One region of the Streptomyces sp. NBC_00038 genome, then DNA from elsewhere that is predicted to be linked to it. Evidence: riboswitches for the same ligand, from Rfam matches in the RefSeq annotation. Region 1 holds a riboswitch; each other region holds the start of a gene.

Region 1 (3,268 bases):
CGACTCGGCGCTGTGGCAGACCCCCGTCGCCGACCTCTCCTACAACCAGCTCGTCCGTGACGCAATGGCAGACCAGGGTCGTACGGACCGGATGGACACCCTGGAACGTCATCTCACGGACGATCACCTCCGAGTCTTCATCACGAAGATCCTTTACTGCACCGGTTGCATCCTGGTCCTGGTGGTGGGCCTCGCCGGGCTGCTCGCCGTCATGGCCGCCTGCCGGCTGACCAACCCGTGGCTGATGGGCACCGCGACCGGGGTCGTCATGACCCCGGTGGTCGCCTTGAGCCGTCAGCTGACCAAGCTGATAGCGCAGGCCGGGACGACGGAACCCACGCTCAGCGACGACCGCCGGGCCGTGATCCCCGCTCAGCGGCCCGAGCTGCCGGCGGACAGGCAGTCGGCGGACGGTCCTTCCTGAACTCCGCGAAACCCCACCACAGGCCGGAGGCGACAGCAGCCGCCGCGGCCACCGCCACCCAGGTAGCCAGCCGCGCGGCCAAGCCGTCCACCAGCAGTGAGGCGGCCGCTCCGGTCAAGGCGGCCGCGGCGCCGAGCACCGCGCACATCAGCACGGTCCCCAGCGACGTGGAGGCCTTCCACGCTCCCCCGCGCAGGCCGTTGGCCACGTGCCGGATCTCGGTCAAATGATGATCAGTCATATGTCTCCCCCTCAGCCTTCGGATCCCCCTGGGCCGACGAGACGGTCCGAGTCGGCGAAAGCCGTCACAAACGCCTGCCAGTGCCAGCCGGGGAAGGCGATATACGACTCGAACGGTTTCCCCGAGTCACGGATGATCACCGCGCCCCCGACGAACGCCACCTCGACGCACTGGCCATCGGCTCCGCTGTAGCTGCTCTTGCGCCAGGTGAACCCGCTTGAGTCTTCATTGCGCACGCCTACCTCCTGCTGCCCGAGAGCCGGCGTCCCCCGATGCGCGTCCATCTCTGTCCCCCATGTCGAGCCACGATAGCGCCGTGATCTTGGTCGGCACAGAGGGCCACCGTGAGCCGCCCCACCACGCCACAACGCGGAAGCAACCACCCTCGAACCGCTCCCCGATTGTCACATTCCAGTCTATGAAAGCTCTTTTTGTCGGCCTAGGGGAAAACCGACCCTGTGTGGGTCTCAGCACACTCCTTCGCCCCAGGTCAACAGCAAGTTGACGGGTCTTCCAACCCCATGGTGGACTGCCGGAGCCAAGTACGGCGGCAAGAGAGGAAGCCGGTGCGAATCCGGCGCGGTCCCGCCACTGTCACCGGGGAAGACATCCCCGGAAGCCAGGAACTCTCACCGTCGGTCTCTTCGAACCAGGGCGCGGACACCCTGAGTGAGGACATATCGCCATGCGCGGCTGCCCAAGTGCCATGCGAACAACGGTTGTGCCCGACCTGACGGTCGGCTGAACCGGTGCGTGCCGATCGCGTCTTCGCGTACGGCGCCGCCGCCGGCCTTCTCGGTGACCTGCTGCTCGGCGATCCCCGCCGGGGCCATCCGGTCGCCGCGTTCGGACGCGCCGCGGGAGCCGTCGAGCGGGTGCTGTGGCGGGACCACCGAGGGTGGGGCGCACTGCACACGGCCGTGTGCGCGGGCGGCGCCACCGGGCTCGCGGCGCTCGCGAGTCGTTCCGTACGTGGATCCCGTACCGCCTCCATCGCACTGACCGCCGCCGCCACTTGGGCCGTCGTCGGGGGGACCTCGCTGGGCCGGGAGGCCCGCGCGATCGGCGGCGCGCTCGAAGCCGGCGATGTCGAGGGGGCCCGGGAGCGGCTGCCGCATCTGTGCGGGCGGGATCCGCAGTCGCTCGACGCGGACGGGATCGCCCGGGCCGTCGTCGAGTCCGTCGCCGAGAACACCTCCGACGCCGTGGTGGGGGCTCTTGTGTGGGGCGCGGTGGCCGGCGTTCCCGGGCTCGTCGGGTTCCGCGCCGTCAACACGCTCGACGCGATGGTCGGGCACAAGTCCGCCAAGTACCGGCGCTACGGCTGGGCTTCCGCGCGGCTCGACGATGTCGCGGGCTGGCCGGGCGCGAGGCTCACCGCCGCTCTCGCGGCCGCCGCCGGAGACGACCCGCGGGGCGCCGCGCGCGCCTGGCGGGTGGACGCCTGCAAGCATCCGAGCCCCAACGCCGGGCCCGTGGAGGCTTCGTTCGCGGGGGCGCTCGGTGTGCGGCTCGGCGGGACCCTCGCCTACGGGGGAAGGGTCGAGCACCGGCCGGTACTGAACGGGAAGGGCCGCGCCGTCGCGGTCGGGGACATCGAGCGGGCCGTACGGCTGTCGCGGCGCGTCAGCTGGCTCGCGCTGGGTGTGTGTGTCGCCGGGCGGCTGCTGAGGCCCCGGGGAGGGAACTCATGAGCGGCGGCGGGCTGCTGATCGCCGGAACCACCTCCGACGCGGGCAAGAGCGTCGTGACCGCCGGGATCTGCCGGTGGCTGGTGCGCCAGGGCGTCAAGGTCGCGCCCTTCAAGGCGCAGAACATGTCGCTCAATTCCTTCGTGACGCGTGAGGGCGCCGAGATCGGGCGGGCGCAGGCCATGCAGGCGCAGGCCGCTCGTGTGGAGCCGACCGCGCTGATGAATCCCGTGCTGCTGAAGCCGGGGAGCGACCGGAGCAGTCAGGTCGTGCTCATGGGGAAGCCCGTGGGTGAGATGAGTGCGCGCGGCTACCACGGAGGGCGGCAGGAAGCGCTGCTCGGGACCGTGCTGGAGTGCCTCGCCGAGTTGCGGGGCACGTATGACGCGGTGATCTGCGAGGGGGCGGGGAGTCCGGCCGAGATCAATCTGCGGCGGACGGACATCGTGAACATGGGGATCGCGCGCAACGCGCGGCTGCCCGTGCTCGTCGTCGGTGACATCGACCGCGGGGGCGTCTTCGCGTCGTTCTTCGGGACGGTCGCGCTGCTCTCGCGCGAGGACCAGGAGCTGGTCGCCGGGTTCCTCGTGAACAAGTTCCGCGGGGATGTCTCCCTCCTGGAGCCGGGGCTCGACATGCTCCACGGGCTCACCGGGCGGCCCTCGTACGGCGTGCTGCCCTTCCAGCACGGCCTCGGGATCGACGAGGAGGACGGGCTGCGGGTTTCGATGCGGGGCACGGTCCGGGAGTCGGTGGTGGCCGACCCCGTCGGCCAGGACATCCTGCGGGTCGCCGTCTGCGCCGTCCCCCTGATGTCCAACTTCACGGACGTGGACGCGCTGGCCGCCGAGCCGGGTGTCGTCGTGCGTTTCGTGGACCGGGCCGAGGAGTTGGCCGACGCGGACCTCGTCG
Region 2 (3,268 bases), 1.3 Mb from region 1:
AGGCCGCGTCGTCGGACTCGGACTCGGGCTCGGACTCAGGCTCGGCTCCCGCCGCCGAGAGCTCGACCGCGAGCAGTGATTCGACTGCTCGCGGCCTGGGGATCGCCGGTCTGGTCGTGGGTGTCCTCGGTCTGGCCGCGGCCGGCTTCGCCCTGGTGCGAGCCCGCAGTGCCCGCTCCTAGTCCGCTTCCAGTTCCCACCTGGTCCGCTCCTGGTCCGTGAGCGGCTGCCGCCCCGCCGGTCTCAACTCCCCTCGGCGGGGCGGACCGCCCATCGCTGTTCCACCTTGGCCAGCCGCCAGTACGCCACGGCCGCGGCCCAGACGGCCACGAACAGGCCGACGATGATGTACCCGACGTTGCCCAGGTCGAGCCCCGCGATCCAGCCGGTGACCGAGTCGGTCAGGTCGAGCTTCTCGTGCAGGACGCTCACCAGCTCGATGGTGCCGATGAAGAAGGCCACCGCGATGGACAGGCCGGTGATGGTGAGGTTGTAGAACACCTTGCGCACCGGGTTGGAGAAGGCCCACTGGTAGGCGAAGTTCATGAACGTGCCGTCCAGCGTGTCGAACAGGCTCATCCCCGCCGCGAACAGCAGCGGCAGGCACAGGATCGCGTACCAGGGCAGGCCGGCCGCCGCGCCGCTGCCCGCCATCACCATCAGCGTGACCTCGGTGGCGGTGTCGAAGCCGAGGCCGAACAGGAAGCCCAGCGGGTACATCTGCCCCGGCCGCGTGATGGACTTGGTGAAGCGGCCGAGGATCCGGTTCATGAACCCCCGGGAATCCAGGTGCTGTTCGAGCTTGGCCTCGTCGTACGTACCGGCCCGCATCGCCCTGAAGACCCGCAGGATGCCGACGAGCGCGACGAGGTTGAGGGCGGCGATCAGGTAGAGGAACGACCCGGAGACCGTGGTGCCCATCACCCCGAGCACCTGGTGCGTACTCGAGCCCTCGTTCATGATCCGCCCGGCCAACTGGGTGCCTCCGGCGATCAGTGCGGCGAGCAGCACCACCACGCTGGAGTGCCCCAGCGCGAACCAGAAGCCCACCGACACCGGCCGTTTCCCGTCGGCCATCAGCTTTCGGGTGGTGTTGTCGATCGCGGCGATGTGGTCGGCGTCGAAGGCATGCCGCATGCCCAGGGTGTACGCCGTGATGCCCAGGCCGATGCCGAAGGCCTTGGAGCCGACCTCGTAGTGCTCCGGCACCACGAGCAGGAACAGGATGCCGAACGCGACGACATGCAGCGCCGCGATCACTGCCAGAAGTACGGCCGTGCGCACGGTGTCCTCGCGTCGCCAGCGGAATCCGGCGGCGGGTGGGGACGACTGCGTGGGCAGGGTCATGGGGTCACGCTCCAGCACCTCGTGGATCACTTCGTGAGATGCCGTGGCCGGTCTCCTGGCTGACGGGGGTCCGCACCGTCCCGCCTTCCCGGCCGCCGGGAGGCGACCAGTGGCCGAAGTGGGACGGGGCGCCTCAAGCCGTCCGGTCCGTACACGAGTACGCCGCGTACGGACCTGGTCCGAGGCCCGATCACAGTGGCGAGGGCCGCTCCGGCCTGGGCCTCTTCGAGGACGAAGAGGCCGTCACCGGTCTTCCCGAACACCACGGCCCACCAACCGTAGGGGTGGCCGGTCTCCCCTGCAAAGCTGCACAGGTGCGCAGGTATTGAAGATCACATAGCGGTGCCTGCGAGGATGACCCTCATGCACCTCGTCCCCGCCGAGCGAGCCGATCGCCGGACCATCGACGGCCACCGGGTCTGCGACGCCGTCGCCGCCATCGGTGAACCAGGGCATGTACGCGCCTGGGCCGACCGCTTCTCCCTCCTCGCGGACCCGCGTCGCCTCGCCCTGCTTCTTGCCCTGCACCGAGCCGGCCCCCTCGCCGTCTCCGACCTCGCCGTCGCGACCGGCATGAACGACCCCGCGGTGTCCCAGGCCCTGCGTCTGCTCCGTACCGCTGGGGTGGTCGAGGGTGACAAGGATGGGCGGGTCGTGCGCTACCGGGTGACCGACGGCCCGACCGCCGAACTCCTGGAGCACTGCGCGTCCGACGAGGGTTGAGGGGTTCTTGGGCTTTGGGGTCGTAGGGCTGTGGGGCCTTGGGGGGCGCCGTCTTTCCTGGAAAGGGTGCGGCCCCGGGCGCCTGGGGGGCAGGCCGGGGCCGCGGGCTCAGGAAGTCACCGTGCTGCGGTCACTCACTGTTGAGTTGCCAAGGTGCTGTGTCGCTCAGTGCTGCTCCGGTGCGTTCTTCTTGTTGACGAAGACCAGCGCGGCGCCGCCGATCACGACGAGGGCGATCGCCACGCCCCCGATGATCGGGGTGGCGCTGGAGCTGCCGGTCTCGGCGAGGTCGGTGCCGTCGCTGAAGGTTTCCACCGACGTGGCGGGGCTGGGCTCACCGGCCGTCTGGGTCGTGACGTCGCTCGTGCTGCCCTGCGTCTCGCAGTCGAGCATGCCGGTGAACCGCTTCTCGAAGCCGTTCGCGCCGGTGGCCGTGAAGTCGTACGCCTGGTCCTCCTGGAGCGTCACCGTCACCATCCGGGACTCGCCTGCCGGGATGGTGTGCTCGATCCCCGCCAGCTCGAAGGTGAACGCCTCGTCGCCCGCGTTGGCAGCCGTGATGTCGACGCCGCCCCTGGCGCAGTTCTTCTCGGCGGACAGCGCGGGTATCGCGCCTTCCGCGGCCCAGGTGGCGGTCGCCGTCGCGGAGACCGTCGACTCGCTGGAGCCGGCGAGTATCTGGGTCTGGCTGCGGGTCTCCGAGGCGAAGGCCCGGCCGACGGGCACGGTCGTCGACGCCTGCACGGTCAGCGCGGCCGAACCGTCCGGGCTGTCCTCGGGCACGTCGAAGTAGATCTGGCTGCCGTCGGCCGCGGAGGTGACCTCCTTGCCGTCCGCGTCCACGATCTTCACCCCGCTGGTGGCCGCGTCCGCGGGCGGTATCACCGTCACGCTCTCCGCGTTGGTGTGCACCGTGACCGGGCCGAGCTTCTCGGCGGCGTGGCCGGAGACCGCGGGCCGGTCGAGGGTCAGTGAGGCCGCGGGCTCCGCCAGGTTCTGCGCGCTCTTCTCCAGGTAGTCCGCGAGCTTCTCCGCCTGCGGGTCCACCGCGTCCACGTCGGCGCCGTCCGAGTACCGCCAGATGGCCACCTGGGTGCCGGCCGCCGCGTCCTGCTCGGTGAGACCGGCCGCTCCGGCCTTCTCGGCCAGTGCCACGAGGTTGTTGACCTGCGGATAGGAGTTCTGCAGGATCCAGCGG
Region 3 (3,268 bases), 5.4 Mb from region 1:
ATGTGAAGGGCGTGCTCGACGGGAAGCGGGCGCTGGTGGCACGCGCCATCACGCTCGTCGAGTCGACGAATCCCCAACACCGGGCCATGGCGCAGGAGTTGCTGACCGAGCTGCTGCCGCACAGCGGGAAGGCGCGGCGGATCGGCATCAGCGGGGTGCCCGGCGTGGGCAAGTCGACGTTCATCGACGCGCTCGGCACCCTGCTCACCGGGCTCGGCCACCGGGTCGCGGTGCTGGCCGTCGACCCCTCGTCGAGCCGTACGGGCGGTTCGATCCTGGGCGACAAGACCCGGATGGAGCGCCTCGCCGTGGATCCCGCGGCCTTCGTGCGGCCCTCCCCCACCGCCGGCACCCTGGGCGGCGTCGCCAAGGCCACGCGCGAGTCGATCGTGGTGATGGAGGCGGCGGGCTACGACGTCGTGCTGGTGGAGACGGTCGGCGTCGGCCAGTCCGAGACAGCGGTCGCCAACATGGTCGACTCCTTCCTGCTGCTGACCCTCGCCCGCACCGGAGACCAGTTGCAGGGCATCAAGAAGGGCGTCCTGGAACTGGCCGACGTGATCGCCGTGAACAAGGCGGACGGCCCGCACGAGCGTGACGCGCGCGCCGCGGCTCGCGAACTGGCCGGAGCCCTGCGGCTCATGCACTCCGCCGAAGCGGCATGGACCCCGCCCGTACTGACGTGCAGCGCCCGCGAGTCGACGGGCCTGGACACCGTCTGGGAGCGCCTCGACCAGCACCGCACGCTCCTCGACTCGACCGGCCGGCTCGCCGCCAAGCGCCGCGACCAGCAGGTCGACTGGACCTGGACGATGGTGCGCGACGAGCTGCTTCGCCGGCTGAACGGCGATCCGGCCGTACGCGCCCTCGCGCCCGCCCTCGAACAGCGGGTCCGCGCCGGGGAGTTGACGGCCACACTCGCCGCCGAACGCATCCTGGGGGCCTTCGGGGGCGAGACGGGCTGAGCTAGGCTGACCGGTGCAGCTGGTTCGCCCCGTCCGCCAGGCGGGATGCGTCGCAAGAGGGAACCCGGTGGGAATCCGGGACTGCCCCGCAGCGGTGAGTGGGAACGACCGCCGTCATACGCACTGGAGCCGAGAGGTTCTGGGAAGCGACGGTCAGTAGGTGTCCGCCGTACGGAGAACGTACGGAGTACGCGCCCGCGAGTCCGAAGACCTGCCCGCTGCCCGCGCGCGACCGATCGTGCGCGGACATCCCGGTGACCTCGTGGGCGGGTCGGCGTACATACCAGGCAGACGACCGCGCCTCGCCGCTCGAGAGTCGTTCCGTCCGGTTCGTCACCCCTTCGCGCTCTCGTCCCGTCCCGGGATCTCAGGGAGACATCTCGCGAAGGAGATTTCCGTGACAACGAAGTCCGCAGCCGCGGCAGTACGGGCCACCGTGCACGGCTACCCCCGTCAGGGCCAGGGCCGGGAGCTCAAGAAGGCGATCGAGGGCTACTGGAAGGGCCGCGTCGACGCCGACGCCCTCCGGGCCACCGCCGCCGAACTGCGCCGGGCCAACTGGCGCCAGCTGGCCGGGGCCGGCATCCACGAGGTGCCGACCGGCGACTTCTCGTACTACGACCACGTCCTGGACACCACCGTCATGGTCGGCGCGATCCCCGAACGCCACCGGGCCGCCGTCGAGTCCGACGTGCTGGACGGCTACTTCGCGATGGCGCGCGGCACACAGGATGTGGCGCCCCTGGAGATGACGAAGTGGTTCGACACCAACTACCACTACCTCGTACCGGAGTTGGGCCCGAACACCGTCTTCGCCACCGACTCCACCAAGCAGGTCACCGAGTTCGGCGAAGCTCTCGCACTCGGCCTCACCGCCCGCCCGGTCCTCGTCGGCCCCGTCACCTACCTCCTGCTCGCCAAGCCCGCGCCCGGCGTGGCCCCGGACTTCGACCCGCTGACCCTCCTCGACCGGCTGCTGCCCGTGTACGCCGAGGTCCTCGGGGACCTGCGAGCCGCGGGCGCCGAGTGGGTGCAGCTCGACGAACCGGCCCTCGTCCAGGACCGCACGCCCGCCGAGCTGAACGCCGCCGCGCGCGCCTATCGTGAGCTGGGCGGGCTCACCGACCGTCCGAAGCTGCTGGTCGCCTCGTACTTCGGCCGGCTCGGCGACGCGCTGCCGGTGCTGGCCAAGGCTCCTGTCAACGGTCTCGCCCTGGACTTCACCGACGACGCCGCCGCCAACCTGGACGCCCTGGCCGCGGTGGGCGGACTGCCCGGCAAGCGCCTGGTCGCGGGTGTGGTCAACGGCCGCAACATCTGGGTGAACGACCTGTCGGCCTCCCTCGCCACGCTCGGCACCCTGCTCGGGCTGGCCGGTCAGGTCGACGTGGCCGCCTCCTGCTCGCTGCTCCACGTCCCGCTCGACGCCGCCGTCGAACGCGACATCGAGCCGCAGATCCTGCGCTGGCTCGCCTTCGCCCGCCAGAAGACCGCCGAGATCGTCACCCTCGCCAAGGGCCTCGCCCGTGGGACCGAGACCATCGCGGCCGAACTGGCCGCCAACCGGGCCGACCTGGCCTCCCGCGCCGGCTCGGCGCTGACCCGCGACCCCGCGGTACGGGCCCGCACCGCCGCCGTCACGGACGCCGACGCCCGCCGCTCCCAGCCGTACGCCGAGCGGGCCGCCGCCCAGCGCGCCCACCTCGGTCTGCCGCTGCTGCCGACCACCACCATCGGCTCCTTCCCGCAGACCGCCGAACTGCGCGTCGCGCGGGCCGACCTGCGCGCGGGGCGGATCGACGGCGCCGGGTACGAGGAGCGCATCAGGGCCGAGATCGGCGAGGTGATCTCCTTCCAGGAGAAGACCGGTCTTGACGTCCTGGTGCACGGTGAGCCCGAACGCAACGACATGGTCCAGTACTTCGCCGAACAGCTGACGGGGTACCTCGCCACCCAGCACGGCTGGGTCCAGTCGTACGGCACCCGTTACGTCCGCCCGCCGATCCTGGCCGGCGACATCTCCCGCCCCGAGCCGATGACGGTGCGCTGGACGACGTACGCCCAGTCCCTCACCGACCGCCCGGTCAAGGGCATGCTCACCGGACCGGTCACCATGCTCGCCTGGTCCTTCGTCCGCGACGACCAGCCGCTCGGCGACACCGCCCGCCAGGTCGCCCTCGCCCTGCGCGACGAGGTCGAGGAGCTGGAAGCGGCGGGGACTTCGGTCATCCAGGTCGACGAGCCCGCCCTGCGCGAGACGCTGCCAATGCGGGCCGTGGACCGTCCCGCGTACCTGGCCTGGG

The links. Region 1 has a riboswitch for cobalamin ahead of OG219_RS11655 (cobalamin biosynthesis protein). Riboswitches for the same ligand answer to the same signal wherever they lie in the genome.
Region 2: another riboswitch for cobalamin. It lies ahead of OG219_RS17450 (HoxN/HupN/NixA family nickel/cobalt transporter); the one in region 1 lies ahead of OG219_RS11655 (cobalamin biosynthesis protein).
Region 3: another riboswitch for cobalamin. It lies ahead of metE (5-methyltetrahydropteroyltriglutamate--homocysteine S-methyltransferase); the one in region 1 lies ahead of OG219_RS11655 (cobalamin biosynthesis protein).

Annotation. Positions count from the first base shown of each region.
Region 1 is NZ_JAPELQ010000001.1:2,513,034-2,516,301, forward strand. It holds gene OG219_RS11645 (hypothetical protein) at 1-424, shown strand, start outside; gene OG219_RS11650 (DUF397 domain-containing protein) at 677-901, opposite strand; cobalamin riboswitch at 1,173-1,315, shown strand; gene OG219_RS11655 (cobalamin biosynthesis protein) at 1,415-2,359, shown strand; gene OG219_RS11660 (cobyric acid synthase) at 2,356-3,268, shown strand, end outside.
Region 2 is NZ_JAPELQ010000001.1:3,844,832-3,848,099, reverse strand. It holds gene OG219_RS17455 (YcnI family protein) at 1-182, shown strand, start outside; gene OG219_RS17450 (HoxN/HupN/NixA family nickel/cobalt transporter) at 244-1,347, opposite strand; cobalamin riboswitch at 1,375-1,629, opposite strand; gene OG219_RS17445 (helix-turn-helix domain-containing protein) at 1,711-2,070, shown strand; gene OG219_RS17440 (TQXA domain-containing protein) at 2,236-3,268, opposite strand, start outside.
Region 3 is NZ_JAPELQ010000001.1:7,863,457-7,866,724, reverse strand. It holds gene meaB (methylmalonyl Co-A mutase-associated GTPase MeaB) at 1-965, shown strand, start outside; cobalamin riboswitch at 969-1,199, shown strand; partial or broken gene metE (5-methyltetrahydropteroyltriglutamate--homocysteine S-methyltransferase) at 1,363-3,268, shown strand, end outside.